DNA from 2 places in the Roseateles sp. DAIF2 genome. Region 1 is predicted to be linked to the other one. Evidence: riboswitches for the same ligand, from Rfam matches in the RefSeq annotation. Region 1 holds a riboswitch; the other holds the start of a gene.

The links. Region 1 has a riboswitch for S-adenosylhomocysteine ahead of metH (methionine synthase). Riboswitches for the same ligand answer to the same signal wherever they lie in the genome.
Region 2: another riboswitch for S-adenosylhomocysteine. It lies ahead of ahcY (adenosylhomocysteinase); the one in region 1 lies ahead of metH (methionine synthase).

The regions. Positions count from the first base shown of each region.
Region 1 covers NZ_CP049919.1:564,385-579,191, forward strand. Annotated here, with positions in the region: gene G8A07_RS02650 (DUF3108 domain-containing protein) at 1-633, opposite strand, end outside; gene G8A07_RS02655 (fumarylacetoacetate hydrolase family protein) at 676-1,698, shown strand; gene G8A07_RS02660 (nucleoside hydrolase) at 1,695-2,642, shown strand; gene G8A07_RS02665 (DUF1045 domain-containing protein) at 2,608-3,294, opposite strand; gene G8A07_RS02670 (alpha-D-ribose 1-methylphosphonate 5-triphosphate diphosphatase) at 3,326-4,471, shown strand; gene G8A07_RS02675 (DUF4197 domain-containing protein) at 4,525-5,217, shown strand; gene G8A07_RS02680 (pyridoxamine 5'-phosphate oxidase family protein) at 5,217-5,867, shown strand; gene G8A07_RS02685 (oxidoreductase-like domain-containing protein) at 5,896-6,147, shown strand; gene G8A07_RS02690 (PAS domain-containing protein) at 6,236-6,850, shown strand; gene G8A07_RS02695 (rhodanese-like domain-containing protein) at 6,935-7,330, opposite strand; gene G8A07_RS02700 (homocysteine S-methyltransferase family protein) at 7,359-8,435, shown strand; gene gstA (glutathione transferase GstA) at 8,455-9,066, opposite strand; gene G8A07_RS02710 (LysR family transcriptional regulator) at 9,152-10,057, shown strand; gene G8A07_RS02715 (HD-GYP domain-containing protein) at 10,051-11,253, opposite strand; S-adenosyl-L-homocysteine riboswitch at 11,348-11,433, shown strand; gene metH (methionine synthase) at 11,507-14,245, shown strand; gene G8A07_RS02725 (glycine zipper 2TM domain-containing protein) at 14,341-14,807, shown strand, end outside.
Region 2 covers NZ_CP049919.1:1,037,743-1,052,549, reverse strand. Annotated here, with positions in the region: gene G8A07_RS04925 (hypothetical protein) at 1-1,368, shown strand, start outside; gene G8A07_RS04920 (diguanylate cyclase domain-containing protein) at 1,461-2,477, shown strand; gene G8A07_RS04915 (diguanylate cyclase domain-containing protein) at 2,532-3,563, shown strand; gene G8A07_RS04910 (DNA glycosylase AlkZ-like family protein) at 3,627-4,742, shown strand; gene G8A07_RS04905 (aldo/keto reductase) at 4,770-5,783, opposite strand; gene G8A07_RS04900 (AraC family transcriptional regulator) at 5,957-6,913, shown strand; gene G8A07_RS04895 (acyloxyacyl hydrolase) at 6,923-7,471, opposite strand; gene G8A07_RS04890 (acyloxyacyl hydrolase) at 7,584-8,204, opposite strand; gene G8A07_RS04885 (DUF3455 domain-containing protein) at 8,349-8,948, opposite strand; gene G8A07_RS04880 (ATP-binding protein) at 9,218-10,522, opposite strand; gene G8A07_RS04875 (response regulator) at 10,528-11,235, opposite strand; gene G8A07_RS04870 (HAD-IIB family hydrolase) at 11,235-12,029, opposite strand; S-adenosyl-L-homocysteine riboswitch at 12,111-12,207, shown strand; gene ahcY (adenosylhomocysteinase) at 12,283-13,722, shown strand; gene G8A07_RS04860 (TlyA family RNA methyltransferase) at 13,859-14,581, shown strand; gene metF (methylenetetrahydrofolate reductase [NAD(P)H]) at 14,578-14,807, shown strand, end outside.

The DNA of each region.
Region 1 (14,807 bases):
CGCGGCGTCGGCCTCCAGTAGCGCGGCCAGCTGCAGCATCCAGCTGAGCCGGTCCTGCGCGCCGGGCGGCAGCGCGAGCTGGGCGCGGCTGGCGGAGAAGCTGATCAGGCCCTGCTCGCGCCGGAAGTTGATGGCCTGGCGCTCGCGCTCGCCGCGCTGCTCGGCGAAGCGCTCGGGCGCGAGCCCCGCGGCATCGAAGCCGCCGCGGCTGCTCCAGGCCGGCAGGGCGCGGCCGGGCAGCTCGCGCTCCAGCCGCGCCTGGTACTGGTCCGGGTTGCGCTGCCACTGCAGGCGCGCGGCGCCATCCTCGTCGCCCTGGCGCAGGCGGTACAGCCAATGCAGGGTGGGAGGGGGCTTGAAGACGGGTGTGGCGGCCGGCGCGGGCGCGGCGGTGCTGATGGCCGGAGGTTTCTGCACCGGAGTTCGCCGAGGTGGTACCGGTGTTTGAGTCGCCGCCGGCAGGGGCGGTGCGGCGGCGACCGCGGGCGCGGCCGCGCCCAGGTCCATCGCCCGCGGTGGTGATGCCGGCTGCTGTCGCGGGGCCTCCGGACGCAGCCAGACCCACAGACCCGCATGCAGGGCCGCGGCCAGGGCCAGGGCGAACAGCAGACGGCGGGTCGGGCGAAGACTCATCGGACAATGCTGCCATTCGGTTCACGGACAGACAAACAAACAATGAAGCTCGCCACCTACAAGGACGGTTCGCGCGACGGCCAGCTGGTCGTGGTCTCGCGCGACCTCAGCCAGGCTCATTACGCCAACGGCATCGCGACCCGGCTGCAGCAGGTGCTGGACGACTGGAACTTCCTGTCGCCGCAGCTGGAGGAGCTGTCCACGACCCTGAACCATGGCAAGGCGCGCCATGCCTTCGCCTTCGATCCCAAGCTGTGCATGGCACCGCTGCCGCGCGCCTACCAATGGGCCGACGGCTCGGCCTACCTCAATCATGTGGAGCTGGTGCGCCGCGCACGGGGCGCCGAGGTGCCGGAGAGCTTCTACCTGGACCCGCTGATGTACCAGGGCGGCAGCGACGATTTTCTCGGTGCGATGGAGCCGGCACGCTTCGTCTCCGAGGCGATGGGCATCGACTTCGAGGCCGAGCTCGCGGTGATCACCGGCGATGTGGCGATGGGCGCCGGCCCCGAGCAGGCGCTGGAGGGCGTGCGCCTCCTGGCGCTGGTGAACGACTGGAGCCTGCGCAACCTGATCCCGGCCGAGCTGGCCAAGGGCTTCGGCTTCTTCCAGAGCAAGCCGGCCACCGCCTTCGGCCCGGTGGCGGTGACGCCCGACGAGCTGGGCGAGGCCTGGAAGGGCGGCCGCGTGCACCTGAGCCTGCAATCGCAATGGAACGGCCGCAAGGTCGGCCAATGCGAGGCCGGCCCCGAGATGACCTTCCACTTCGGCCAGCTGATCGCGCATATCGCGAAGACGCGCAATCTGCGCGCCGGCTCCATCGTCGGCTCCGGCACGGTCAGCAACAAGGACTGGAGCCGTGGCTACAGCTGCATCGCCGAGAAGCGCGCGATCGAGACGATCGAGACGGGCGAGCCCAAGACCGAGTTCATGAAGTTCGGCGACACGATCCGCATCGAGATGAAGGGCCTGGACGGGCAGAGCCTGTTCGGCGCGATCGACCAGGACGTGGTGTCGCTGCATGAGCCGCTGGAGGTCGAGGCAAGCCCGGCGGAGGCGGCGTGAATCGCCAATCGATCATCATCGACACCGATCCCGGCCAGGACGACGCGGTCGCGATCCTGCTGGCGCTGGCCAGCCCGGAGCTGGAGCTGCTGGGCATCACGACGGTGGCCGGCAATGTGCCGCTGGCGCTGACCAGCCGAAATGCGCGCATCGTCTGCGAGCTGGCCGGGCGGCGCGAAGTGCCGGTCTACGCCGGTGCCGACCGGCCGCTCCTGAAGCCGCTGGTGACGGCCGAGCATGTGCATGGCCGCAGCGGGCTGGACGGCCCCGTGCTGCCGGAGCCCACGATGCCGCTGGCCGCGGGCCATGCGGTGGACTTCATCATCGACACGCTGATGCGTCGCGAGGCCGGCACGGTCACGCTCTGCCCGCTGGGCCCGCTGACCAATATCGCCCAGGCCCTGATCCGCGAGCCGCGCATCGCGCCGCGCATCCGGCGCATCGTGCTGATGGGCGGCGGCGGCTTCGAGGGCGGCAACATCACGCCGGCGGCCGAGTTCAACATCTATGTGGACCCGCAGGCCGCGGACCTGGTGTTCCGTAGCGGCGTGCCGATCACGATGGCGCCGCTGGACGTCACCCATCAAGCCCAGACCCTGCCGCACCGCGTCGCCGCGATCCGCGCGCTCGGCACGCCGCTGGCCGAGACGGTGGCGCAATGGCTGGAGTTCGCCGAGCGCTTCGACGTGCAGAAATACGGCCAGCAGGGCGGCCCGCTGCACGACCCCTGCGTGATCGCCTGGCTGCTGCAACCCGAGCTGTTCAGCGGGCGTGACTGCCATGTCGCGATCGAGACCGCCAGCCCGCTGACCCAGGGCATGACGGTGATCGACTGGTGGGGCGTGACAGGCCAGCCGGCCAATGCCCAGGTACTGGGCGGCCTCGATGCCGAGGGCTTCTACGCGCTGATCACCGAGCGCCTGGCCCGGTTGCGCCCAGCCTGAAGCGCCGCGCCAGCTGCAGCGGCGCGCCGGGCGTGGGCTCGACGAACAGGCACAGGTCCTCGCAGCGCAGCGGCTCGGCCAGTGCGGCGGCGAAGTGCTCCCGCGCCGCCTGCACCAGCGCGGCCGAGGGCGCGCGGTTGCTGAGCGTCAGATGAAAGCGCCAGCGCTGCAGCAGATGCGGATAGCCCCAGCGCGCCAGCAGGGCCTGCTGCTCGGCATCCAGGCTCAGCGCCTGGCGGCGCGCGGTCTCGGCCGCATCGGGCGGGGCGCGCCAATCGTCCAGTTCCTGCACGCAGGCATCGGCCAGGCGCCACAAGGCATGCTCGCGCGCCAGCGGCTCGCGCGGGCGCAGCGCCAGGAAGCCGGACAGCATCGCCACTTCCAGCGCCGGCATCGCGAAGGCCGGGGTCGCGGTGGCCAGCGCCGCGATCGCGTCGAACAGCCCGGCTTGATCGTCGGCATGCCGCAGGCGCATCGGCGGCTTCAGGGTCGCATGGAAGCCGTAGCGCCAGGGCTCGCCGCGTTCGGGCGGCGCGGGGCGGTGGTCCGCCGGATCGGCGGCGTCGCGGCCCAGCCAGGCGGCGCCGGCGCGCGCCAGCGCATGGCCGGATGGCGGGGCGAAGTACAGGGCGTATCGAGCGGCGGGCAACATGGCGGGGCGCATTGTCGGGTATCGTCGCGGCATGACGGAGCGATTGATCGACAACGCCCGGCTGGTGCTGGCCGGCGAGAGTTTCCTGGGTCATTTGCTGCTGCGCGACGGACGCATCGCGGCGTTGGGGCGCGGGCCGGCGGGCGCGCGCGGCGCCGAGGACTGGGGCGGCGACTGGCTGCTGCCGGGCCTGATCGAGATCCACACCGACAACCTGGAGCGCCATGTGATGCCCCGGCCCAAGGTGGTGTTCCCGATGCTCGGCGCGGTGCAGGCGCATGACGCCGAGATCGCCGCGGCCGGCATCACGACGGTGTTCGACGCGATCGGCGTCGGCGACCCCTATGACCAGGGCTTTCGCGCGCGCAGCCAGGCCGGCGCGCTGCAGGCGCTGGACCGGCTGCAGGCGGTGGGCGCGCTGCGCGCCGACCATTGGCTGCATCTGCGCTGCGAGCTGCCGGCGCCGAACGCGCGCGAGCTGTTCGAGCCCTTCGCCGCCAGCCCGCGGCTGCGCCTGCTCTCGCTGATGGACCACACACCGGGCCAGCGCCAATGGGCCGACCTGGCCCATGCGCGGGTCTACTACACCGGCAAGAAGGGCTGGAGCGACGGCCGCTTCGATACCGAGGTGGCGCTGGCGCCCGAGCGCCAGGCCGCGCATGCGCGGCCGAACCGGGCCTGGTTCGCTGAAATAGCGCGCCGGCAAGGCCTGACCCTCGCGACGCATGACGACACCACCGAGGCTCATGTGGACGAGGCGCGGGCGCTGGGCGCGACGATCAGCGAGTTCCCGACCACGCTGGCCGCGGCGCGGCAGGCGCGCCGCTGCGGCCTGGCGACGGTGGCCGGCGCGCCCAATGTGCTGCGCGGCGGCTCGCATTCCGGCAATGTCGCGGCGCTGGAACTGGCGCGCGAGGGCCTGCTGGACATGCTGTCCTCCGACTATGTGCCGACCAGCCTGCTGCAGGCGGCCTGGCGGCTGCGGCGCGAGGCCGGCTTCACGCCCAGCGAGGCGCTGGCCCTGGTCAGCCTGAACCCGGCGCGCGCCTGCGGCTTCGCCGCCGACCGCGGCCAGATCGCCGTCGGGCTGCGCGCGGACCTGCTGCGCGTGGTCGAGCTCGAGGAGGGCCTGCCGCTGGTGCGCGAGACCCTGGTGGCGGGCCGGCGCGTCTGCTGAGGCTCAGCGCCCATCATCCTCATCATCGCAACAAGGCAAGGAGTTCATCGATCATGCAAACACAGCAACAACAGCGTCGCCAACTCACCCTCCTGCTGGGCCTGGCGGTGCTGCCGCTGATGAGCCAGCGCGCGTTCGCGCTCAGCGAGGGCGATGCGGCCTCCGGCATCCGCACCGCGCTGGAGCGTGGCGCGGTGGCGGCCGTGGGCCTGCTGGGCAAGCCCGACGGCTTCCTCGGCAATCCGCTGGTGCGCATCGAGCTGCCTGGCTACCTGAAGGACGGCGCCAAGCTGCTGAAGGCCACCGGCCAGGGCAAGCGCGTCGACGAGTTGCTGACCGCGATGAACCGCGCCGCCGAGGCTGCGGTACCGGAGGCCAAGAGCCTGCTGGTCGCGGCGGTGAAGAACATGAGCGTCGAGGACGGCGTGCAGATCCTGCGCGGCGGCGACGATGCGGCCACCCGCTTCTTCGAGACCAAGACCCGCACGCCGCTGTCGGCCAAGTTCCTGCCCATCGTCACCCGCGCCACCGAGCGCGTGGCGCTGGCCGACAAGTACAACGCGGTGGCCGGCAAGGCCGCGGGCCTGGGCCTGGTGCGCGGCGAGGACGCCAACATCCAGCAGTACGTGACCGGCAAGGCGCTGGACGGCCTGTTCCTGATGATCGGCGAGGAGGAGAAGAAGATCCGCAAGGATCCGGTCGGCACCGGCAGCTCGATTCTCAAGAAGGTCTTCGGGGGGCTCTGATGATGAGCAGCGACGGCGCACCCTGGCTGGACCGCGGCCATGATCTCGACAGCCTGGACAAGCTGCGCGGCGTCTATCCAGCGCCCGACGCGCCGGCGACCCTGGAAAAGGAATGCGACCATGTCCACCCGCTGTACCGGCCCTTCATCGAGGCCGCGCCCTTCTGCGTGCTGGCCACGCGCGGCCCGCGCGGGCTGGATACCTCGCCGCGCGGCGATCCGGCCGGGCGCCTGGTCGAGGTGGCCGACGCGAACACCCTGCTGCTGCCGGACCGGCGCGGCAACAACCGCATCGACAGCCTTCGCAATGTGCTGCACGACCCGGCGGTGGCGCTGCTGTTCCTGATCCCCGGCATCGGCGAGGCGCTGCGCGTCAACGGCCTGGCGCGCATCGGCGCGGCGCCGGCGCTGCTGCAGCGCTTCGAGTTCGAGGGCAAGCTGCCGCGCTCGGTGCTGGTGATCGAGGTGAAACTGGTGTTCTTCCAATGCGCCCGCGCGATCAAGCGCTCCGGCCTGTGGGATCCGGCCGCGCGCATCGAGCGCAGCGCGCTGCCCTCGACCGGCAGCATCCTGCAGGCCCTGAGCCCGCGGGTCGACGGCCCGGCCTACGACGCGGCGCTGGAGGAGCGGCAGCGGCAGACCATGTATTGAGCCAACGCTCTGCTCCAATACGGACATCATGTCGTCCGCGCCCCTGTCCCCATCGCTGTCCTCCCTGCTTGCCGCCCCGATCACCGATCGCGCCGGCGCGATCCGGCTGCGCCGTGAGCTGCAGGCCCTGGCCGCGCAGCGCGGCATCGCCCTGAGCGAGCCGCCCGACGAGCCCGACAACTGCTGCGACAGCGGCTGCGAGGCTGCCTGCGTCTGGGAGACCTTCTATGCGGAGATGGGGTATTGGCGGGATGAGGGGGTGTTGAGGTTGGAGGACTGATGGCTGATCGACACGTCAAGCGAGACAAATTTTCCAAATCGACCGATGCCCGATTTCGGCGCCGGGTTGTCGCATGACAATCTCCTGCATGGAAATGCAGCAGCCGGGTGAAGTTCGTTGGCGGCAGGCGATCGAGACGGGGGATCTCGGCGTCTGGGACCTGCGCCCGGACCTCGAGATCGTTCACCATTCACCGCAGTGGAAGCAGCGGCTTGGCTTCCCCGAACCATACGGTGCCGACAGCACGCATTTCTGGCGCTGCCGGGTCCACCCTGACGACCTCGAATGCATGCTGGCGGCCATGCGGGCGCACGCTCGCGGGACTCAATCCAGCTACGAGGCGACATTTCGTCTGCGCAGCAATGGCTCGGGTTATCGCCTTGTGCATTCCCGTGGCCGCGCGATTGAGCGAAATGACGAGGGCCGGGTGCTGCGCATGGTCGGGACGATGATCGACTTGACCGAGCGCCCCTGCACACCGAGCGGCGGATTGGTCGACGATCCTCGTGACTCGACGCAGGGTTCCTCGTCGCTAGCGCTGCCGTTTCATCGCCTGCTGAGCGCCGAATGGTCTGGCCATGAACTGGCCGATGCGGTGGCGGCGCAAGTAGCGCTTGAGCGGGGGCTCGTGCTGGGCATGGTGGAGGACCTGCTGTTCGCATCCGTGGCTCAACTAGAAGGGCCGCGCGCTTCTAGGCCATAAAGCGCTGTGCTGCCGGTCGCCGGATAGGCATGGCGGCGCTCACTCGCCTCGGTGACATCAAGCGCGGCAGCGACACCCATCACCTCACATCTGCTCCCAGGGCAGACCATCGAAGCGCCAGCCGTTCAGCCGGTTGCGCTGGAAGTTCTCGTCCGGGTCGCCCTCGAAGCCGTGCACCACGTTGACCAGCTCGGTGAAGCCGGCCGCGGCCAAGGCCTCGCCGGCCGCGATCGTGCGGGTGCCGGAGCGGCACAGCAGCACCAGCGGGCGGTTCAGGTCGCCGCCGGCCTCACGCCGCACCTGGGCCACGAAACGCGCCACATCGGGCTGCATCTCCGGGTATTCGTACCAGGCCACATGGATGGCGCCGGGTGGATGGCCGACATAGAGGTATTCCAGCTCCATGCGCACATCGACGAACAGGGCCTCGGGATGGGCCTGGAGATAGGTGTAGGCCTCTTGGGGGAGCAGGTGCTTCATGGATGGGGGTATTGACGGCATCTCTAGAATGACGGCCATGAACGATGCCCCCAAACCAGTCGCCTACACGCGCGGCGCGCAGCTGCCCGACATTCTGCAACAACGCATCGCCATCCTCGATGGCGCGATGGGCACGATGATCCAGCGCTACAAGCTGGGTGAGGCCGACTACCGCGGCACGCGCTTTGCCGAGCATGGCAAGGACCTGAAGGGCAACAACGACCTGCTGGTGCTGACCAAGCCCGAGGTGATCACCGAGATCCACGAGCAGTACCTGGCCGCCGGGGCCGACATCATCGAGACCAACACCTTCGGCACCACCTCGGTGGCGCAGGAGGATTACGACCTGGGCGAGCATGCCTACGAGATGAACGTCGCCGCCGCGCGGCTGGCGCGCGCCGCCTGCGACAAGTACTCGACGCCGGACAAGCCGCGCTTCGCCGCCGGCGCCTTAGGGCCGACGCCGCGCACCGCCTCGATCAGCCCGGACGTCAACGACCCCGGTGCCCGCAACATCGATTTCGACACCCTGCGCGCGGCCTATTACGAGCAGGCCAGGGGCCTGCTGGAAGGCGGCGTCGACCTGTTCCTGGTCGAGACCATCTTCGACACCCTGAACGCCAAGGCCGCGATCTTCGCGCTGGACGAGCTGATGGACGACACCGGCGAGCGCCTGCCGGTGATCATCTCCGGCACCGTGACCGACGCCTCGGGCCGCATCCTCTCGGGCCAGACCGTGACGGCCTTCTGGCATTCGGTGCGCCATGCCAAGCCGCTGGCGATCGGCCTGAACTGCGCGCTGGGCGCCACCCTGATGCGGCCCTATATCGAGGAGCTGGCCAAGGCGGCGGGCGAGGTGGCGGTCAGCTGCTATCCGAACGCCGGCCTGCCGAACCCGATGAGCGACACCGGCTTCGACGAGACGCCCGATGTGACCGGCCGCCTGGTCGGCGAGTTCGCCGCCGCCGGCTTCCTGAACATCGCCGGCGGCTGCTGCGGCACGACCCCGGCCCATATCGCCGCGATCGCGCAGCGCGTCTCGGCCTACAAGCCGCGCGCCAGCGGCCAGCGCTTCTTCAGCGAACTGGTCGACGCGGCGGCCTGAGCCGCCGCCAGCCATCCCCTCAGGAGAGCAGGCCCTCGGCGCGCAGCGCCGCCTGCACCTGCGGGCGCGCCTCGATGCGGGCCTGGTAGGCCGCCAGGTGCGGATAGGGCTGCAGCGAGAGGCCCAGAAACTTGCACCAGTTGATGATGGCGTAGGCATAGGCATCGGCCACGCTGTAGTCGCCGGCCAGATGCTCGCGCGTCGCCAGCAGGCCTTCCAGCTCGGCGAAGCGCTGAGCCAGCTTGTCCTTCACCGCCTGACGGGTGGAGTCGGCCGTCTCCTTGTGCCACAGCCAGGGGCTGAAGCTCTTGTGCAGCTCGGTGGCGACAAAGCCCAGCCATTCCAGCACCTGCAGGCGCCGCGCGCTGCCGGGCTCGCCGATCAGGGCCTGCGCGGGATCGAGATCGGCCACATGCTGCAGCAGCGCGCTGCCCTCGCTGTGGCGGCTGCCATCGGCCAACTCCAGCAGCGGCACATAGCCGCGCGGCGAGATCGCGTAGAAATCGCTGCCGTCCTCGGCCAGCCGGTGGCTGGCCAGGTCCACCTGCTTCAGCGCGAAATCGGCGCCGACCTCGCGCAGCGCGATATGCACGGCCAGCGAGCAGGCGCCGGGGGCGTAATAGAGCTTCATGGTTTTGGGTCCTTTCGGTTTCCGGTTGGGGTGGCTTCACTCTAGGATTTCGGATCTGCAATCGGAATAGGCGCCAAGACAATCCATGAGTGCAAATCTGCAAACCGCCGGCACCCTGGGCGCGGCCGATCTGGCCCTGCTGCTGGCCCTGGTGCGCGGCGGCAGCCTGACCGCGGCGGCGCAGCTGGTGGGCATGGATGCCTCGACCGTGTTCCGCGGCGTGCAGCGCGCCGAGAAGCTGACCGGCCAGCGCCTGTTCGAACGCTCGCGCACGGGCTACCGCGCCACCGAGCTGGGCCTGCGCCTGGCCCAGCATGCCGAGGGCATCGAGGCCGAGCTGGAGGCGGCGCGCGGCGCGGTGCGGCAGGACGACGGCGCCGCGGTCAGCGGCACGGTGCGCATCAGCACCACCGACACCCTGCTGCACGGCCTGCTGATGCCGGTGCTGCCGCCGCTGCTGGCCGCGCACTCGGGGCTGCGCATCGAGCTGAGCGCGCGCAACGAGCTGGTCAGCCTGACCCAGCGCGAGGCGGACATCGCGCTGCGCGCGACCAACAAGCCGCCGCCGCATCTGGTCGGGCGAGCGCTGGGCACGATCCGCTCGGCGGTGTTCGGCGCGGCGGGTGGCTCCGCCCGGCGCCGCGGCGGCGCGCCGGATCTGGCCGGCCGGCCCTGGCTGGCGGTGGACGATGCGCTGCCCGAGCATCCCTCGGTGCGCTGGCGCCGTCGCCATCTGCCGCAGGTGCAGCCGCGCCTGCTGCTGAACAGCGTGCATTCGGTCGCCGAGGGCGTGGCCGCCGGCCTGGGCATCGGCATCCTGCCGCTGTTCCTGGGCGGGCGCGGGCTGCGGGCGCTGAGCGAGCCGCTGCCGGAATGCGACAACCAGCTCTGGCTGCTAACCCATCCGGAATCGCGCCATCTGCGTCGCATTGCCGCGGTGGCGCGCCATCTGGGCGAGCGGATCCGGCTGGATCCGGCCGGGGCTCAGTAGAGCTTCAGCAGCTTCTCGGTGTTCAGCAGCAGCTTCAGCTCATGCGGCGCCAGGCTGGCCGCGATCGCCTGGCCGGCCAGGCGGGTGTCGCGCGGCACCGGCTCGCTCAGCGGGTTGCCGCTCTTGCCCAGCAGGGCCGCGACCAGCGGCTCGTTGGCGCTGTGGCCGCGCTTGGCGACCACGCCGACCTCGCCATTGGCCAGCCGCACCAGGCTGCCCGGCGGGTACAGACCGATCGCCTTGATCAGCGCGGCGCCGACCTCGTCGGGCTGCTGCAGCTCGTCCAGATAGGCCGCGCGCGCCGCCTGCGCGCCGGACAGGGCGCGCCGGCTGCGCCGCGGCGCCAGGCGCGCGCCATAGATGTCGACCCGGCGCAGCACCCGCGCCATCTGCTCGGGCATGCTGCGCCCGGCCAGCGGCCCCGGCCCGGCCTCATGGTGCAGGCGCACCACCTGCAGCCATAGCGCGTCGCCGACGCCCAGCCGCGCCAGCAGCTCGGCGCCGCGGTCGCCATGGGCGACCAGCTGGGCGCGCTGCGCCTCGTCGGGGCGTTCGGTCTGGGCGGCCAGGCGGTCCTGCAGGCCGCTGATCGCGATGTTCATGCTCAGCGCGGCCTGGGCCAGCACCTGGCGGATGTCCTCGGCCCAGCCCAGCTGGCGCGCGCACAGCTCGCCCAGCGCCAGGCTCAGCAGCGCATGGCGGGCGCTGTAATGCTGCCAGTCCTGGCTGGCCTCCAGGATCAACAGCATCAGCGCCGCGTCGGTGTGCTGGCCGATGCGCGCCAGCATCTCCTGCTGCAGCGCGCCGAAGCGGGCCAGGAAGTCCTCCGGCCGCGGCTCGCGCAGCAGCGCATGGCAGCGCAGCTGCAGGTCGGCCCAGGCGGCCTGGTCGTTGGGCGCCGCGCCGGCCGGGCCGCGCTCGGGCCGGTGGTCGAAATCGCCGCGGGCGCGCGAGATCGCGCCCAGGGTGGCGCCCTGCAGCATCATCGTGTCGACCTTGTGCGCCAGCGCGCGCTGGTACTCCTTGGTCTCATGCGCCAGCACGAAGGCGCCGCGCTGGATCAGGGCCTGCACCTGCGGGCTGTTCTGCAGCACCTGGCCGCGCGCGAACAGCAGATGGCCCTCGGCGTCGCGCACCGAGAAGTCCAGAACCTGGCCGACGCGCAGGCTGTTGGGGGGCAGGGGGATCAGATCCAAGAGGGCCGGTCTCGCTTTGTTGTTATTCACGGATTGTCGGCCGGCCGGGCCCGCTCTTGAGCGTCGCGGCCGGCCTTCGGCGTAAAATCGCACGCGGTCCGAGGAGCGTTGCGACGGGGTGAACCCGCCAGGCTCGGAACGGTCCGGCCCGGCCGGACGACGCAACGACGCTCACCGACCCACGTTTGACCGTGGCCGCGGTGAGCATGCGGCCCGGGTGATCTCTTGCTCCCCAGCGTTTTCCGAGGCCGCCATGACCGCTAGTTCCCCGCAGCTGACCCCGCCCCCGATGAAGCTTTCCGGGCTGGAGCCGGTGCAGATCGGCGCTGGCACGCTGTTCGTCAACATCGGCGAGCGCACCAATGTCACCGGCTCCAAGGCCTTCGCGCGCATGATCCTGGCCGGCCAGTTCGAGCAGGCGCTGGCGGTGGCGCGCCAGCAGGTCGAGAACGGCGCCCAAGTGATCGACATCAACATGGACGAGGCCATGCTGGACAGCAAGGCCGCGATGGTGCGCTTCCTGAACCTGATCGCTTCCGAGCCGGAGATCGCGCGCGTGCCGATCATGATCGACAGCTCCAAATGGGAGGTGATCGAGGCCGGGCTGAAATGCATCCAGGGCAAGGGCATCGTCAATTCGATCTCGCTGAAGGAGGGCGAGGCCGAGTTCCGACGCCAGGCCAAGCTGGTCAAACGCTACGGCGCGGCGGCGGTGGTGATGGCCTTCGACGAGACCGGCCAGGCCGACACCTTCGCGCGCAAGATCGAGATCTGCGGGCGCGCCTACCGCATGCTGGTCGACGAGGTCGGCTTCGCGCCCGAGGACATCATCTTCGACCCCAACATCTTCGCGATCGCCACCGGCATCGAGGAGCATGACAACTACGCGGTCGACTTCATCAACGCGACGCGCTGGATCAAGCAGAACCTGCCGGGCGCCAAGGTCAGCGGCGGTGTCTCCAACGTGAGCTTCAGCTTCCGCGGCAACGACCCGGTGCGCGAGGCCATCCACACCGTGTTCCTGTACCACGCGATCCAGGCCGGTATGGACATGGGCATCGTCAACGCCGGCATGGTCGGCGTCTACGACGACCTGGAGCCGGTGCTGCGCGAGCGGGTGGAGGACGTGGTGCTGAACCGCCGCCCCGACAGCGGCGAGCGCCTGATCGAGGTGGCCGAGAGCGCCAAGGGCGCGGCCAAGGACGACTCGGCCCGCCTGGCCTGGCGTGCCGGCAATGTCAACGAGCGCCTCAGCCACGCCCTGGTGCATGGCATCACCGACTTCATCGTCGAGGACACCGAAGAGGCCTGGCAGGCCATCCTGGCCGGCGGCGGCCGGCCGCTGCATGTGATCGAGGGCCCGCTGATGGCCGGCATGAACATCGTCGGCGACCTGTTCGGCCAGGGCAAGATGTTCCTGCCCCAGGTGGTGAAGAGCGCGCGCGTGATGAAGAGCGCGGTGGCGCATCTGGTGCCCTATATCGAGGAGGAGAAGCGCCAGCTGGCCGCGGCCGGCGGCGACGTCAAGCCCAAGGGCAAGATCGTGATCGCCACCGTGAAGGGCGATGTGCACGACATCGGCAAGAACATCGTCACCGTGGTCCTGCAGTGCAACAACTACGAGGTGGTGAACATGGGCGTGATGGTGCCTTGCCAGGACATCCTGGCCAAGGCCAAGGTCGAGGGCGCCGACATCATCGGCCTCTCGGGCCTGATCACGCCGAGTCTTGAGGAGATGCAGCATGTCGCGGCCGAGATGCAGCGCGACGACTATTTCCGCCTGAAGAAGATCCCGCTCTTGATCGGCGGCGCCACCACCAGCCGCGTGCATACCGCGGTCAAGATCAGCCCGCATTACGAGGGCCCGGTGGTCTATGTGCCGGACGCCTCGCGCTCGGTGGGCGTCTGCACCGAGCTGCTCTCCGACGAGCGTGCGACCCGCTTCATCGACGAGCTGAAGGCCGACTACGAGAAGGTACGCGAGCTGCACGCCAACAAGAAGCAGACCCCGCTGGTCACGCTGGCGCAGGCGCGCGAGAACAAGGTGCGGCTGGACTGGGCCGGCTACAAGCCGCCGGTGCCGAAGTTCATCGGCCGGCGCCTGTTCAAGAACTACGACCTGGCCGAGCTGGCCCAGCATATCGACTGGGGCCCGTTCTTCCAGACCTGGGACCTGGCCGGGCCCTTCCCGGCGATCCTGAAGGACGAGATCGTCGGCACCGAGGCGCAGCGCGTCTTCAGCGACGGCAAGCGCATGCTGCAGCGCCTGATCGAGGGGCGCTGGCTGCAGGCCAGTGGCGTGTTCGGTCTCTACCCGGCGGCCCAGGTCGGCGACGACGACATCGAGATCTACACCGACGAGAGCCGCTCCGAGGTGCTGATGAGCTGGCGCGGCCTGCGCATGCAGTCGGAGCGCCCGGTGGTCGACGGCATCAAGCGCCCGAACCGCGCGCTGGCCGACTACATCGCCCCCAGGGGCGGCGTGCCCGACTACATCGGCCTGTTCGCGGTGACCGCCGGCCTGAATGTCGACAAGAAGGAAAGCCAGTTCCTGGCCGACCATGACGACTACTCGGCCATCATGCTGAAGGCCCTGGCCGACCGTCTGGCCGAGGCCTTTGCCGAGCGCCTGCACCAGCGCGTGCGCCAGGAGTTCTGGGCCTATGCGCAGGACGAGGCGCTCAGCAACGAGGAGCTGATCGACGAGAAGTACCGCGGCATCCGCCCGGCGCCCGGCTACCCGGCCTGCCCGGACCACCTGGTCAAGCGCGATCTGTTCCAGGTCCTGAACCCCGCGGAGATCGGCATGGGCCTGACCGACGCGATGGCGATGACCCCGGCCGCCAGTGTCAGCGGCTTCTACTTCTCGCATCCCGAGGCCAGCTATTTCAACGTCGGCCGCATCGGCGAGGACCAGCTGGCCGACTGGGCGCGGCGCATGGCGCTGGATGAGCGCGAGGCCGGGCGGGCGCTCGCCCCCTTGCTCGGTTGAGCGACCTGGCCGGCTGACGACTGTTTACATCTCCGGGTCGGCGTCCGGCGGGCCGCGCGCGTTGCAATGGCATCCTTGCTATCGGAGTCAAGAACATGAAGATGCCCCTCAACGCCAGCCAGACCATTGCCGCCACCGCTATCGCCGCGGTGCTGCTGGGCGGTGCCTTTGCGCTGGGCCGCTCCTCGCAGAGCACGGCCCCGGCCGAGCCGGTCAAGGAAGAACAGCCCGCTGCCGTCGGCAGCAAGCTGGCGGCCAACGCCACCGAACCCGCGGCCGAACCGGCCCCGCGGCCGGTCAGCAGCAGTCACAGCAAGCCCGCCCCCGCGAAACAGCAGCAGCATCAACAGCAGCAACAACCGGTGGCCAGCACGGCCGCGCCGGCGCCGCGCCTGTGCGATGAATGCTCGCGCGTCGTCTCGGTGCAATCCGAGGAGCGCCAGGGCGAGGGCAGCGGCCTGGGCGCAATCGGCGGCGCGGTGATCGGCGGCCTGCTGGGCAACCAGGTCGGCGGCGGCAGCGGCAAGAAGATCGCCACCGTCGGCGGCGCGGTGGCCGGCGG
Region 2 (14,807 bases), 470 kb from region 1:
CAGCGGCTCTGGCATGCGCAGGGCACGGCCTATCGCATCAGCCCCTATCTCGACGATGCCCAGCCGCTGCTGGCGCTGCGCCGCGAGATGCCCGGCCCGCCCGACGAGGTGGCGCTGCTGGCCCTGCTGGACGGGCTGCTCGGCGCGCTGGCCGCCTTCCATCGCGGCGGCCATCTGCATGGCGGCGTGCAGCCGGCCAACATCCTGCTGCTGGCCGACGACCGTCCGCTGCTGCTCGGCCCCGACTGGGCCGCCGCGGCGCTGGCCCGCGCCGCCACGGGCAGCGCGCTGACCGAGGCGCAGGCCGCGTTCGCGCCGCGTGAGCAGGCCGCGCTGCCGCCCGGATCGGCCCCGGGCGCCGCGCTGGACCTGTATGCGCTGAGCGAAGTTGTGAAATTTTGCATCGGCGGGGAATTGCCCGCGCCGGCCGCGACGCGCCGCCTCGGCGCCCAGGGCGAATCGGCACAGGCGCTGGTGCGGCGCCGCTTCGGCCAGGATCCGCGGGTGCGCTTCGCCGCCCCGCTGCTGCGCACGCTGGACGCCGCCAGCTCGGCCCGGCCGCAGGACCGGCCGGCCGACATCGCCCAGTTCCGCGCCTGGCTGGGCAGCGGCCCGCCGGCGGACGGTCATGAGGCCGCAGCACCACCGGCGCCGGCCATCCTGTCCGAGGCCGATGTCAACGCCTTCCTGACGCCCGAGTTCCTGGCCAAGCTGGCGCAGGCCAATACCGAAGAGGACGAGAAGACAGCCCCACCGCCCGAGCCGCCGCCGATCGACCGCCTGCTGGCGGCCCAGCCGGCCCAGACGGACGAGGACCGGCCGCAGCGCCCGCGGCCGCTGCCGGCCCGGCCGCCGCGCCGCCCGGTGCGCCTGGGCGCGCTGGCCGGCGTGCTGGGCCTGTTCGCGGTCGCCGGCCTCGGCGCCTGGCAGTCCGGCCTGATCGACTGGCCGCCGCGGCCTGCCCCGCAGCAGGCCGCCGCGCCCGTGGCCCCCGACGCGACGCGCCAGGCGCGCCACGAGGCGGATCTGGCGCGTGCCGAAGAGGCCCTGGCCCGTTCGGCCCAGCCTGCCCCGCCGGCCTCGGCCGCCAGCGCCGCCGAGCCCCTGGAGCTGCCCGGCGAGCCGACCGCCGCCGGCCGGCCGGCGGAGGCCCTGGCGCCGGACGAGGAGATGCTGCCGCGGCGCGAGGCGGCGGCAGCGCCGGCGCGTCCGACCCGGACGGCGGCCGGCCCCGAGACGCCGCGCGCCCAATGCGGGCAGCGCACCGAGTTCGCGCTGTACCGCTGCATGCAGAAGCAATGTGCCCAGCCGCGCTGGCGCCAGCATGCGCAATGCGAGGCGCTGCAGCAGGCCGATCGCCCCCATTGAGACGCGGGGGGCGGCACCCCGCACAAACCCTGTGCCCAGCTTCGGGCCGGTCCGGATAATCGTTACACCCTCTTACGCCGGGCCTTCCCGCGATGCTGCCCTCCTCGCTGCCGCCGCTGCAGATCCTGGTCGTCGACGACCAGACCAGCACCCGCAAGGTCCTGGCGGCGCAGCTGCTGGCGGCCGGCCACCAGGTGCTGGAGGCGGATTCGGGCGATGCGGCGCTGGCCCGGTTCCGCGCCGCCAAGCCCGATCTGGTGCTGCTGGACGTCGAGATGCCCGGCCATGACGGCTACTGGGTGGCCAGCCAGCTGCGCGCGGCCGAGGCCGGCGGCTGGACGCCGATCATCTTCCTGTCCAGCCGCGACCAGGACCAGGACCTCTGGCAGGGCATCGAGTCCGGCGGCGACGACTACCTGGTCAAGCCGGTCTCGACCACGGTGCTGCAGGCCAAGCTGCGCGCGATGCAGCGCCTGCGCCGCATGCAGACCCGGCTGATCGAGCTCTCCGACGAGCTGCGCGCCAGCAACGAGCAGCTGACCCGCATCAGCCATGAGGACGCGCTGACCCGGCTGCTGAACCGCCGCGCCTTCGACCTGCGCCTGCAGCAGGAGATCGCCAGCGCGCGCCGCGAGCAACAGCCGCTGACCCTGGTGCTGTGCGACATCGATCATTTCAAGGGCTACAACGACAGCCTGGGCCATGTCGAGGGCGATCTCTGCCTGCAGCGCATGGCGCGCCTGCTGAGCGAGACCTGCCGGCGCCCGCGCGACTGCGCGGCGCGCTACGGCGGCGAGGAGTTCGCGCTGATCCTGCCCGGCACGCCGCGCTCCGGCGCGATGACCTTCGCGCGCGCGGTGCTGCGCACCCTGGAGCGCTGCGGCCTGCCGCACCCCTGCTCGGCGGTCGCGCCCCATGTCACCCTGTCCGGCGGCATCACCACCTGCACGCCCGACGAGGACACCACGGTCGAGGGCCTGCTGCGCCGCGCCGACGACGCGCTGTACGCCGCCAAGTCGCGCGGCCGCAACCGCTTCTTCAGCTTCGAGATGCAGATGGACACCTTGGAGCAGCGCGCCAGCACCTGGGGCGGGCTGGGCGCATCGTGACCTGTACCTCGGCCTAGGGACTCAAGAAGCCTGCGCCGCGGCCGATCTCAAGGGATGTCCGCCACCATTCCCCTGCCGCTGCCCAGCTCCCCGTCACCGCTGACCATCCTGGTCGTCGACGACCAGAGCGCCACCCGGGTGGCGCTGGCGGCCGAGCTGGACCTGGCCGGCCACCGGGTGCTGGAGGCCGACGGCGCGGACTGGGCGCTGGAGCTGTTCCGGCGCCATCGCCCCGATCTGGTGCTGCTGGACGTCGAGATGCCGGTCAACGACGGCTACTGGGCGGCCCGCGCGATGCGCGCGGCCGAGCCGGGCGGCTGGACGCCGATCATCTTCCTGTCCCAGCATGACCAGGAGCGCAATGTCTGGCTGGGCATCGAGTCGGGCGGCGACGACTACCTGGTCAAGCCGGTCTCGCCGATGGTGCTGCATGCCAAGCTGCGCGCGATGCAGCGCCTGGCCCAGATGCGCCAGCGCCTGGTGACCCTGTCCGAGGAGCTGCGCCAGGCCAACACCCAGCTGCAGGAGCTGTCCAGCATCGACGCGCTGACCGGGCTGATGAACCGGCGCGCCTTCGACGAGCGCCTGCACAAGGAGCTGGAGCTGGCGCGCCGCGAGCAGCAGCCGCTGACCCTGATGCTGTGCGATGTCGACCACTTCAAGCGCTACAACGACGGCCGCGGCCATGTCGAGGGCGATGCCTGCCTGCGCCAGGTGGCCCAGCTGCTGCGCGACACCTGCCGCCGCCCGGCCGACTGCGCCGCGCGCTATGGCGGCGAGGAGTTCGCGCTGCTGCTGCCGCGCACGCCGCGCTCCGGCGCGATGACCTACGCGCGCGCGCTGATGCGTCTGGTCGGCATGCGCGCGATCGCGCATCCGGACTCGCCGGTGGCGCCGCACATCACCCTGTCCGGCGGCATCACCACCTGCGTGCCCGACGCCAGCACCACCGCCGAGGGCCTGCTGCTGCGCGCCGACGATGCGCTCTACACCGCCAAGGCGCAGGGCCGCAACCGCTTCTTCAGCTACGAGATGCAGATGGACACCGACGAGCAACGCCAGCTCGGCACGCCGCGCAGCAACTGACAGCCGGCGTCAGCAGGGGCTGCGTATGCTGCGGCTCCCAGGATCCGCCAGCCGAGCCCGACCTTGAGCCTCAAACCCGTCAGCGCCCCGACCCTCGACGAGCTGCGCCGCTACGCGATCACGCGCAGCCTGTTCCGCCCGACCAGCCTGGGCGCCGCGATCAACCGCCTGGGCTTTGTGCAGGCCGATCCGATGCGCGCGCCGGCGCGGGCCCAGGACCTGATCCTGCGCCACCGCGTCAAGGACTACCACGCCGGACTGCTGGAGCAGCGCTACGCCCGGCTGAAGATCGAGGAGGACTGCTTCGTCAACTACGGCTTCGTCGAGCGCTCGACCCTGGCCCTGCTGCATCCGCGCGTGGCGCGCCGCGCCTGGGATGCCCCGACCCTGGCCAAGGCCGAGCAGCTGTTGGCCGTGGTGCGCGAGCGCGGCCCGACGCATCCGAAGCAACTGCTGGAGGAGTTCGCCCACCATGGCCGCATGCCCGGCTACTGGGGCGGCGAGCTGAACATCTCGACCCAGCTGCTGGACGGCCTGCATTACCGCGGCCTGCTGCGCGTCAAGCGCCGCGACAGCGGCACCCGCGTCTACGAGGCGATCGAGCATCCGCCGGCCGACGACAGCCCCGCCGCGCGGCGCGCCCGCGCCGAGACCCTGCTGGACATGGTGCTGGCGCTGTACGCGCCGCTGCCGGCCGCCAGCTTCGGCTACCTGGCCACCTTGCTCGGCTATGGCGCGCCGCATCTGCGCGCCGAGGTGCGCGCGGCCTTCAAGGAAGCGAAGCAGCGCCATGCCAGCGCCACGGTCGAGGGCCAGACCTGGTTCTGGCCGGCCGACGAGAACCCGCGCAGCCGCCGCCATGCGCCGGACGAGCAGCTGCGCCTGCTGGCCCCCTTCGACCCGGTGGTCTGGGACCGGCGCCGCTTCGAACGCCTCTGGGGCTGGACCTACAAGTTCGAGGCCTACACGCCGGCCGCCCGGCGCACGATGGGCCATTACGCGCTGCCGCTGCTGTGGGGCGAGCAGATGCTGGGCTGGGCCAACCTCAGCGTCGACAAGGCGGGCCGGCTCAAGCACGAACTGGGCTTTGCCGGCCCGCGGCCCAAGGGGGCGCTGTTCCGCGCCGCGCTGGACGACGAGCTGCAGCGCATGCTCGAGTTCCTCGGCCTCGCGGCCTGAGCGGAAGCCCGCCCAGGCCTTCTTCATTCAGGCGTTCAGCGCCGCCATCTGCGCCGCCGGGTAGCGCGTGCCGGCCACCGGATGGGCCGCCAGCAGCGCGGCGATGGCGGCGCGCAGCTCGGCATCCAGCCCGATACGCGCGGCCGCGGCGTTTTCCTCCAGGCGCGCGCGGCTGCGGGTGCCGGGGATGGGCACGATATCCGGCCCCTGGTCCAGCAGCCAGGCCAGCGCCAGCTGGGCCGGCGTGTGGCCGCGCTCGCGCGCCAGCGCCGCCAGCGCATCGGCCAAGGCCAGGTTGTGGTCCAGATTGCCGCCCTCGAAGCGCGGATGGATGCGGCGCCGGTCGTCCGGCGCCAGCTGCTCGGCGCTGCGGATCGCGCCGGTCAGAAAGCCGCGGCCCAGCGGGCTGTAGGGCACCAGCGCGATGCCCAGCTCGCGGCAGGCCGGCAGCACCTCGTCCTCCACATCGCGGCTCCACAGCGAATACTCGGTCTGCACCGCGGCGATCGGGTGCACCGCGGCGGCGCGCCGTATCGTCGCGGCCGAGGCCTCCGACAGCCCGATATGCCGCACCTTGCCGGCCCGGACCAGCTCGGCCAGCGCGCCGACGGTCTCCTCGATCGGCACATTGGGATCGACCCGATGCTGGTAGTAGAGGTCGATCTGTTCGACGCCCAGGCGCTCCAGGCTGGCATCGCAGGCGCGCCGCAGATAGGCCGGGCTGCCGTCGATGCGCAGCACCGTGCCGTCCGGCGCGCGCACATGGCCGAACTTGGTCGCCAGCACCACCTCGTCGCGGCGCGTCGCCAGCAGCCGGCCCAGCAGGCGCTCGTTGGCGCCGACGCCATACATATCGGCCGTGTCCAGGAAGTTCAGGCCCAGGTCCAGCGCATGGTGCAGCACCTCCAGCGAGCGCGCGTCCTCGCTCGGCCCGTAGAAGTCCGACATGCCCATGCAGCCCAGGCCCAGGGCCGAGACCTCGGGCCCGTTGCGGCCCAGGCGGCGGCGCGGCAGCACCTGGGATGAATTTTCGTTTGCCATCGAACGGCTCCTTCAGCACTTGGGGCGCCGCGGCCCCTTGCCGCAGCGATGGCTCGCAGCTTAGGAAGCCGCCGCCAGCAGGCCCAGCACAAAACTCGCGCATCCTTGCCCAATCCTGCGCGGCTGGTGCCGGCACCCTCGCCGCGGCGGCCCGCCACTTGCACAATGGCCGCATGGCCAAGGACGACCCGCTGCAAGCACCACGTGATCCGATCATCGAAACCGAACCGATGCCGCTGCGCCAGCGCGCGATCGAGGCGGCGCTGCGCCATGCGCCGGGCGACGGCCTGCATCCGACCGCCCTGCCCTGGCTGCGCCTGATCCGCGCCAGCGCCCCGGCCCAGCCGCTGCCGGCGGTCTACGAGCCCGGCGTGGTGCTGGTGCTGCAGGGCCGCAAGGAGGCGCAGGTCGGCGAGGCGCTGATCCGCTACGACCCGCTGCATTGCCTGCTGGTGTCGGTGACGATGCTGCCGCGCGGGCGCATCGTCGAGGCCAGCCCGGAGCGGCCCTATCTGTGCCTGCGCCTGTCCTGCGCGACCCAGACCCTGAGCGACCTGCTGCTGGAGCTGGACGCCGACCCGGCGCCGGCCAATACAGCCGCGCCCGCCGGCGGCCTGGAGGTGGCGCCGGTGACCGCACCGCTGCTGGATGCGGCACTGCGCCTGCTGCAGTTGCTGGACCAGCCGCAGGACCTGCGCCTGCTGGCGCCGCTGCTGCAGCGCGAGATCCTGTACCGCATGCTGACCGGCCCGCTGGGGCCGCGCCTGCGCGCACTGGCCCAGGGCGATGGTGCGATGCGCCGCCTGGCGCGCGTGATCGACCAGCTGACCCAGAACTTCGCCGAGCCGCTGCGCATCGAGGCGCTAGCCCGCCAGGCCCATATGAGCCCCTCGACCCTGCACCAGCGCTTCAAGCAGCTGACCGCGCTGTCGCCGCTGCAGTACCAGAAGCAGCTGCGCCTGCAGCAGGCGCGCCGGCTGATGCTGGGCGACGGGCTCGACGCCACCAGCGCCGCGCACCGCGTCGGCTACGAAAGCCCCTCGCAGTTCAGCCGCGAATACCGGCGCCTGTTCGGCCTGGCGCCGCGCGAGGACATGCTGGCGCTGCGCCGCCGCGCCACCGCCGCCTGAGCCCGCGCCTCAGAAGCTGCGCGACAGCGTCAGCTGGATGATGTCCAGGCCCGGATTGGGCCGCTTGATGCTGGCATTGGAGAAATGCGAGTAGCGCAGGCCCAGGCGCGTGTGATCGTCGATCGCATAGCCCAGGCCGACATGGTCGGCGAACTGGAAGTTGGTGCTCAGATTGCGGCCGGCGAACTCCTTGCGGCTCAGCAGGCTGGGGCCGATGCCCAGCTCGAAGAACAGGCGCGACTCCGGGCTCAGCCAGAAGCGCCACATCGGCACCGCGCTGAGCTGGCTCATATTGCCGGGCTTCGCGCCGGCCCTGGGCCGCCAATAGGACAGGCCCAGCTCCAGGTTCAGCTCCACCCGCGCCTGCTCGCCGAGCCGGCGCGTCCACAGCACCGGCCCCTCCCAGTTCAGGGTCGCACGCTGGTAGGTCTTGCCCTGGGCCAGGTGCAGGCTCATCGCGCCCTCGCTCGCGGTCTGCGCGACGGCGCTGCCGCAGCTCAGGCCCAACAACGCGACATGGAAAAAGAAACGGGAGAACGAGGGGAACTGCAAGGTCATCGGGGGAAGTGAGAGGAAGATGAAAAAAAGCGCGCAGGAGCCGGCCGCGGCAGCGAGGTGCCGCGGCGCCATGGCGCGAAGGGATGGGGGTGGTGAGACGGCGGCTGAGCGCCTAGGACTGGGCCGCCTTCATGCGGCGCCACAGCAGCAGCTGCAAGACATCGAGGCCGGGATTCGGTCGCTTGATGCTCGCGTTGGAGAAATGCGAGATGCGCATGCCGAGCCGGTTCTGCTCGCCGATGCGGCGGCCCAGGCCGATGTGGTCGGCGAACTGGAAATGGGTGCTCAGTTGGCGGCCGGCAAAGCGCTTGCGGCTCAGCAGGCTGGGGCCGACGCCCAGCTCGATGAAATGGGTGGATTCATCCGAGGCCCAGAAGCGCCACACCGGCACCGCGCTGAGCTGCCACATGCCGCCGCTCTCGCGGTCCTTGTGCGGCATCCAGGCCGAGACGCCCAACTCCATCGACAGCTCGACCCGCGCCCGGCTGGCGCCGAGCCGGCGCGTCCACAGCACGCGGCTCTCGCGGTTCGCGGTCAGGCGGTGGCAATAGGGCCCGGTGGCCAGATGCAGGCTGGCGGCCGGAGGCGCGAGCTGCTGCTGCGACGCCCCGGACCGACCAAGGATTGAGCCCAGCCAGCGCCGGCGGGCCGCATCGGTGGGCAGCAGGGCCGGCGCGCGATCGGGGCGGGCGCGCAGGCGCTCCAGCAGGGACGAGAGGTAGGCGAACAGCATGAGGAGGAACAACAGCGGCTAAGGCCTTTGCTTCTGACCCGCTCATGCTAGGAATCGCCCCTCCGGCAGTCCGGCAGGACTTGTCGGGAATCTGTAGAAAACTGTAGCGAGACGGCGCGCGCGAACGCCGTATCGCGGCCCGCCTCAGCGCATCGCGACGGGCGTCCAGAAGATGTAGTCCGCCTGATAGCTCACCCATTGCTTCTGGCCGGCCGTCGTCGCATCGCAGGCCGCCTGCGGCGCGACGCCGCCCTGGGTCGCAACGCGCTGGATATGGCTGACGCCCTGCATCGCGCCGGCGCCCATGGCCGGGTTGGCCTTCACCAGCTGCAGGGGGATGCTGCCGGCCATGGCCGGCGCCACCGCGACCTGGGTCCCGGTGAGCTTGGAGCCGTCGCTCGACTCCCAGGTCGCTGGCGGGCCGTAGTACTTGCCGACCGTCTGGCGCCGGCGGTCCGTCAGGGTCGCCTCCGGTCCGACAAAGGCCCATTCGAACTGGCCGGCCATGTCCTTCCTGGCCCGGCATTCGTAGGCGATCCTGCCGACCCCGACCGTCTCCATCGACACCCGATGCCCCTCGGGCACCTGCACGGCGGTGGGCAGGCCCGCCTGGGAGAAGCCGGGCATCGCCCCGCCGCTCATCGACGCCCCGGACATCGCACAGGCGCCCAGCAGGGCCACGGGTGCCAGGGCCGCCAGCAGCATCGGCACGGACTTCGCGCGGGACTTGATGGGGTGGTTCATTGCAGCTCCTCGTCGGTGGTGGGCGGGCAGGACCGGCCGGTCCTGCCTCGGAACGCTGTACGCAGAGCGGCGTGGTTTGGATGCAGGCCCTGTCCGCGACGTGGGATTGCGCCACAACAGGCTGTTGAAAACCGTCGCGAGGACGGCCAACTGCTAGGAGGCGCCCCGAGCGCAGGAACCGGAACGTACTGGGGGCACGCGAGGATTCCGAGCACCGCGCAACGACGCAGATGGCCGCCGCAGTCGGTTTTCAACAGCCTGCCAGCTCGTCACGCCGGCCGCGGCCATTGCAGACGCAGCGCGGCCCCGCCCAGCGCGGCCTCGTCCACCCACAGCCGCCCGTCGTGCCACTGCGCCACCCGCAGCGCGATCGACAGGCCCAGGCCGACGCCGCCGCTGGCGCGGTCGCGCGCCTCGTCCAGGCGCACAAAGGGCTGCAGCACGCGCTCGCGCGCCTGCGGCGGGATGCCGGGCCCGTCGTCCTCCACGCTCAGGCGCCAGCCCTCGGCCAGGACCTCCAGGCGCAGGCAGATGCGCGCGCGCGCATGGCGGGCGGCATTGCGCAGCAGGTTCAGCAGCGCCTGTTTCAGCAGGCGCTCGTGCAGCACCAGCTCCAGGCCCGGCTCCGGCGGCAGCACCAGCTCCAGGCTCAGCTCGGGCCGCCCGGCCTCGCGCGCGGTCTGCGCCAGCAGGCCCTGCAGCCAGGGGCCGGCCAGCAGCCGGCCCGGCGCGGGGCGCTGCTGACGCTGCTCCAGCTGGGCCAGGTTCAGCAGCTCGGTGATCAGGCGGTCCAGCTCGCCGACATCGTCGTGCAGCGCGTCGATCAGGGCCTCGCGCTGCGCCGCGTCGGCGGCCTGGCGCAGCAGCTGCAGCTCGAACAGCAGCCGCGCCACCGGGGTGCGCAGCTCATGCGAGACCGCCCGCGTCAGCGCGCGCTGCTGCTCCACCATCGCGGCCGTCTCGCGGCTCATCGTGTTGAACTGCTCGCCCAGGCCGCGCAGCTCGGAGTAGCGTGACAGGGTCACCTGGCTGCCCAGCTCGCCGGCGGCCAGGCGCTGCGACTGCCGGCGCAGGCGGCGCAGGTCGCGCCACAACAGGCCCGACCAGAGCAGCAGGGCCAGCGCCATCGCGGCCACGACGGGCACGATGATCAGCAGCAACCAGTTGCCACTGCCCGGTCCCTTCTCGGTCGGCCAGCGCACCTCCAACCAGTCGCCGCCGCGATGGTCGGCATCCAGCGGCACCAGCAGCAGCTCATGTTCCTGGCGCTGCACGAAACCATGAGCCGCCAGCTGTGCCAGCTCGGCCGCCTGCAAGCCTTCCGGCGCCCCGCGACGCAGGCTCAGGTGCCAGCCATGATGCGGCTGCAGCGCGGCCAGCGCCGCAGGCCGCTGCGCCCGCGGCAGCGGTGCCAGGCGCTCGCGCAGCTCGAACACCATGCCGCGCGTCAGCTCATGGAAATAGGCCTGGGTACTTGGGCCGAAATGGCGCTCCGACCAGATGCCGACACCCCAGACCGCCAGCAGCCCGACCAGCAGCAACAGCAGCAGCAGACGCAGATAAAAGCGCAGCATCGTCGTCAGGGCACCAGCAGATAGCCGCGACCCCAGACGGTCTTGATCAGCGCCGGGGTGCGGGCGGTGTCGCCCAGCTTGCGGCGCAGCCGGCTGATGCAAAGGTCGACGCTGCGGTCCAGGCCGTCGAACTCCAGGCCGCGCAGCGCCTGCAGCAGCTCGTCGCGCGAGAGCACCTGGCCAGCGCGCTGGCCCAGCGCCCACAGCATCTCGAACTCCTGGGTGCTGAGTAGCAGCGGCTGCTCGGCCAGATGGGCCTCGCGCCTTGCCGCGCACAAGCGCAGCGCCCCGCCCAGCAGGCGCAGCGGCGCCGGCGCCGGGGGGGCCGCCACCGCGCCGCGGCGCAGCAGCGCGCGCAGCCGCGCCAGCAGCAGCATCGGCTCGACCGGCTTGATCACATAGTCGTCGGCGCCGGACTCCAGACCCAGCACCTGGTCCGCCAGCGCATCGCGCGCGGTCAGCATCAGCAGCGGCACCTCGGGATGCAGGCGGCGCAGCTCGCGGCAGACCGCCAGGCCGTCCAGGCCCGGCAGCATCAGGTCCAGCAGCACCAGGTCCGGCCGCTCACGTTCGAAGCGGGCCAGCGCGCGGTCGCCGCGCTCCTCCAGCAGCACCTCGAAGCCATGCTGACCGAGGAAGTTGGCGATCAGGCCGGCCAGCTTGACGTCGTCCTCGACCAGCAGCAGGCGCTGCACGCCGCCCTTGTTGCTCATCACCCGGCGCGCCGCGCCGCCAGCAGCGCCGCGGCCAGCTCGGCGAAGCCGAGACCGCGCTCGCCGGCGGTGACATAGGCGGGCCGGTGCCGCAGCTGCGGCAGGAAGCGCGCGATATTGGCCACGCCGACCGACAGCGGCACGCGCTCGAACATCAGCTGGTCGTTGGTCGAGTCGCCGACATAGGCCCAGTCCCGCGGCGCGAAGGGGCGCTGCAGCAGCATGGGCACCGCCCATTCGGCGGCGCTCCATTTGCTGTGCTCGCCGATCCAGCCGTTGATGTGGATCGAGCTGACCGTGGCGGTCAGGCCATGCTCGCGCATCACCGCGCAGACCGCCTCGATCTGCGCCGCGTCCAGATGCGCGAACTCGCTGTGGTCGACGGCGATGTCGGTCAGGCGGCCGGGGCTGTCGGTCGCCAGGGTCGCGCCGGGCACGCGCTTTAGCACATCGGCCGCGCAGGCCTGCAGGCGCGCGAAGTTGGCCGCGCGGGTGGCCTCGTCCTGGCTGAAGTCGCGCAGCAGGCCGCCGTCGGCGGCGCTGCGACGCAGCATCACCGAGCCGTTCTCGGCCACGATGGCCGCCACCGGCCAGGCAAGCGCAAAGGGCTCGCTCCAGCCGGCCGGGCGGCCGGTGATGGCGATCACCGGCACCCCGGCCGCCTGCAGCTCGTGCAGGGCCGCCAGGGCTTCGGGGGCGATGCCGCCGTCGGCGGTCAGGGTGTCGTCGATATCGGTCAGGATGCCGCTCAGGGCGCGCAGCGCCGCCGGCGGGCAGGAGGCAAAGGGCAACATGGGGGCGGATTGTCCCAGTGAAAGCCGGGATTGCGGACTTGTTCCGCGCATCGGCGGGGCGGCGTGCGGCTAGAATGCAAGCCTTCCGAGGAGCGTTGCAACCTCTCGCACCCTTCAGAGGCCAGGCTCGGATCGTCCCAGGACTTGTCCCGGGCCACTGCAACCGCGCTCACCCGCAATGTCCGACGTGGGTGATCGACCGTCTAACGCCCCGCGTTCGCATATTGCGGCTTCATACCGAAGGAGCTTTGCAATGAATGCTGCTGTGCTGAAGAAGACCCTGGCCGCCGACCAGTTCAAGATCGCCGACATCTCCCTGGCCGCCTGGGGCCGCAAGGAACTGAAGATCGCCGAGAGCGAGATGCCCGCGCTGATGGCGATCCGCAAGGAATACGCCGCCACCCAGCCGCTCAAGGGCGCGCGCATCACCGGCTCGCTGCACATGACGATCCAGACCGGCGTGCTGGTCGAAACCCTGCAGGCGCTGGGCGCCGAGGTGCGCTGGGCCTCCTGCAACATCTTCTCGACCCAGGACCATGCCGCCGCCGCGCTGGTGGCCGAGGGCACGCCGGTGTTCGCCTACAAGGGCGAGACCCTGGAGGACTACTGGGACTACACGCACCGCATCTTCGAGTTCGGCCCCAAGGGCTCGGCCGGCGAAGGCCCGAACATGATCCTGGATGACGGCGGCGACGCGACCCTGCTGATGCATCTGGGCCAGAAAGCCGAGAAGGACCTGTCGGTGCTGGCCAATCCGGGCAGCGAGGAGGAGCGCATCCTGTTCGCCGCGATCAAGGCCAAGATCGCCGCCGACAGCACTTGGTACACCCGCAAGAGCGCCGAGATCATCGGCGTGACCGAGGAGACCACCACCGGCGTGCATCGCCTGAAGGAGATGTCGGACAAGGGCACCCTGCTGTTCCGCGCGATCAACGTCAACGACTCGGTCACCAAGAGCAAGTTCGACAACCTCTACGGCTGCCGCGAGTCGCTGGTGGATGGCATCAAGCGCGCCACCGACGTGATGGTGGCCGGCAAGATCGCCGTGATCGCCGGCTATGGCGACGTGGGCAAGGGCTCGGCCCAGGCCATGCGGGCGCTGTCAGCCCAGGTCTGGGTCACCGAGATCGACCCGATCTGCGCGCTGCAGGCCGCGATGGAAGGCTACCGCGTCGTGACGATGGAGTACGCCGCCGACAAGGCCGACATCTTCGTGACCACCACCGGCAACAAGGGCGTGATCCGCCATGAGCACATGGCCGCGATGAAGCACAACGCCATCGTCTGCAACATCGGCCACTTCGACAACGAGATCGACATCGCCTCGATCGAGAAGTACGAGTGGGAAGAGATCAAGCCCCAGGTCGACCATGTGATCTTCCCGGATGGCAAGCGCATCATCCTGCTGGCCAAGGGCCGCCTGGTGAACCTGGGCTGCGGCACCGGACACCCGAGCTATGTGATGAGCAGCTCGTTCGCGAACCAGACCATCGCCCAGATCGAGCTGTTCGCGCACAAGGAAAAGTACCAGGTCGGCCAGGTCTATGTGCTGCCCAAGCATCTGGACGAAAAGGTGGCGCGCCTGCAGCTGGTGACCTTGAATGCGCAGCTGAGCGAGCTGACGGACGAGCAGGCGGCCTATATCGGTGTCTCCAAGTCGGGCCCCTACAAGCCCGACACCTACCGCTACTGATCGGACGGCTACTGCGCGAAGCTCAGGCGTCGTTGGGCGGTGCTCGGAATCCTCACGTACCTCCAGTACGTTGCGGTTCCTGCGCGCCGTCCGCCTAGCCTGAGCCTCGCTCGCGACGCCGCAAACAAGCTACCCCATGCGTGCTGACCAACTCCTCGTCGCTCAAGGCCTGGCGCCCACGCGCTCGGCCGCGCAGCGGCTGATCGACAGCGGCGCCGTGCAATGCGCCGGCCGTGTGCTCAAGAAGGCCGGCGAGGACCTGTTGCCGGATACGCAGCTCGTCGTCACCGACGATGCCGAGCTGCGCTATGTCTCGCGCGGCGGTCTCAAGCTCGAAGGCGCCCTGAAGACCAGCGGGCTCGACGTGGCGGGCCTGCACGCGCTGGACATCGGCCAGAGCACCGGCGGCTTCACCGATGTGCTGCTCAAGGCCGGCGCCGCGCATGTCACCGGCATCGATGTGGGGCACAGCCAGCTGCATGCGAGCCTGCGCGAGGACGCACGCGTCACGGCGCTGGAGAACACGCATGTGCGCGAGTACGTCCCCGGTCAGACCTTCGCGCTGATCGTCGGCGACCTGAGCTTCATCTCCATGCTCGGCGAGCTGGCGCGCATCGCCCCCTGGCTGGCGCCCGCCGGCCATCTGCTGTTGCTGATCAAGCCGCAGTTCGAGCTGGGCAAGAAGGCCCTGAACAAGGGCGGGCTGATCAAGGACCGCAAGCAGTACGCCGAACTCGAACAACGCGCGAAGGCGGCGGTCGATGCGATCGGCTCCCTTCAGCAGCGCGGCTGGTTCGAAAGCCCCGTCACCGGCGGTGACGGCAACACCGAATTCTTTCTCTGGGTTCAAGCCACATGAGCACCCCCCCCGTCAGCTTCGAATTCTTCCCTCCCAATACGCCGGTCGGCACCGAGAAGCTCAAGACCGTGGTGCAGGAGCTGGGCACCCTCAAGCCCCAGTACTTCAGCGTCACCTACGGCGCCGGCGGCGCCACCCGCGACAAGACCCTGGCCACGGTGATGGGCATCGCCGCGACCGGCTTCGAGGCCGCGCCGCATCTGTCCTGCGTCGGCTCGACACGCGA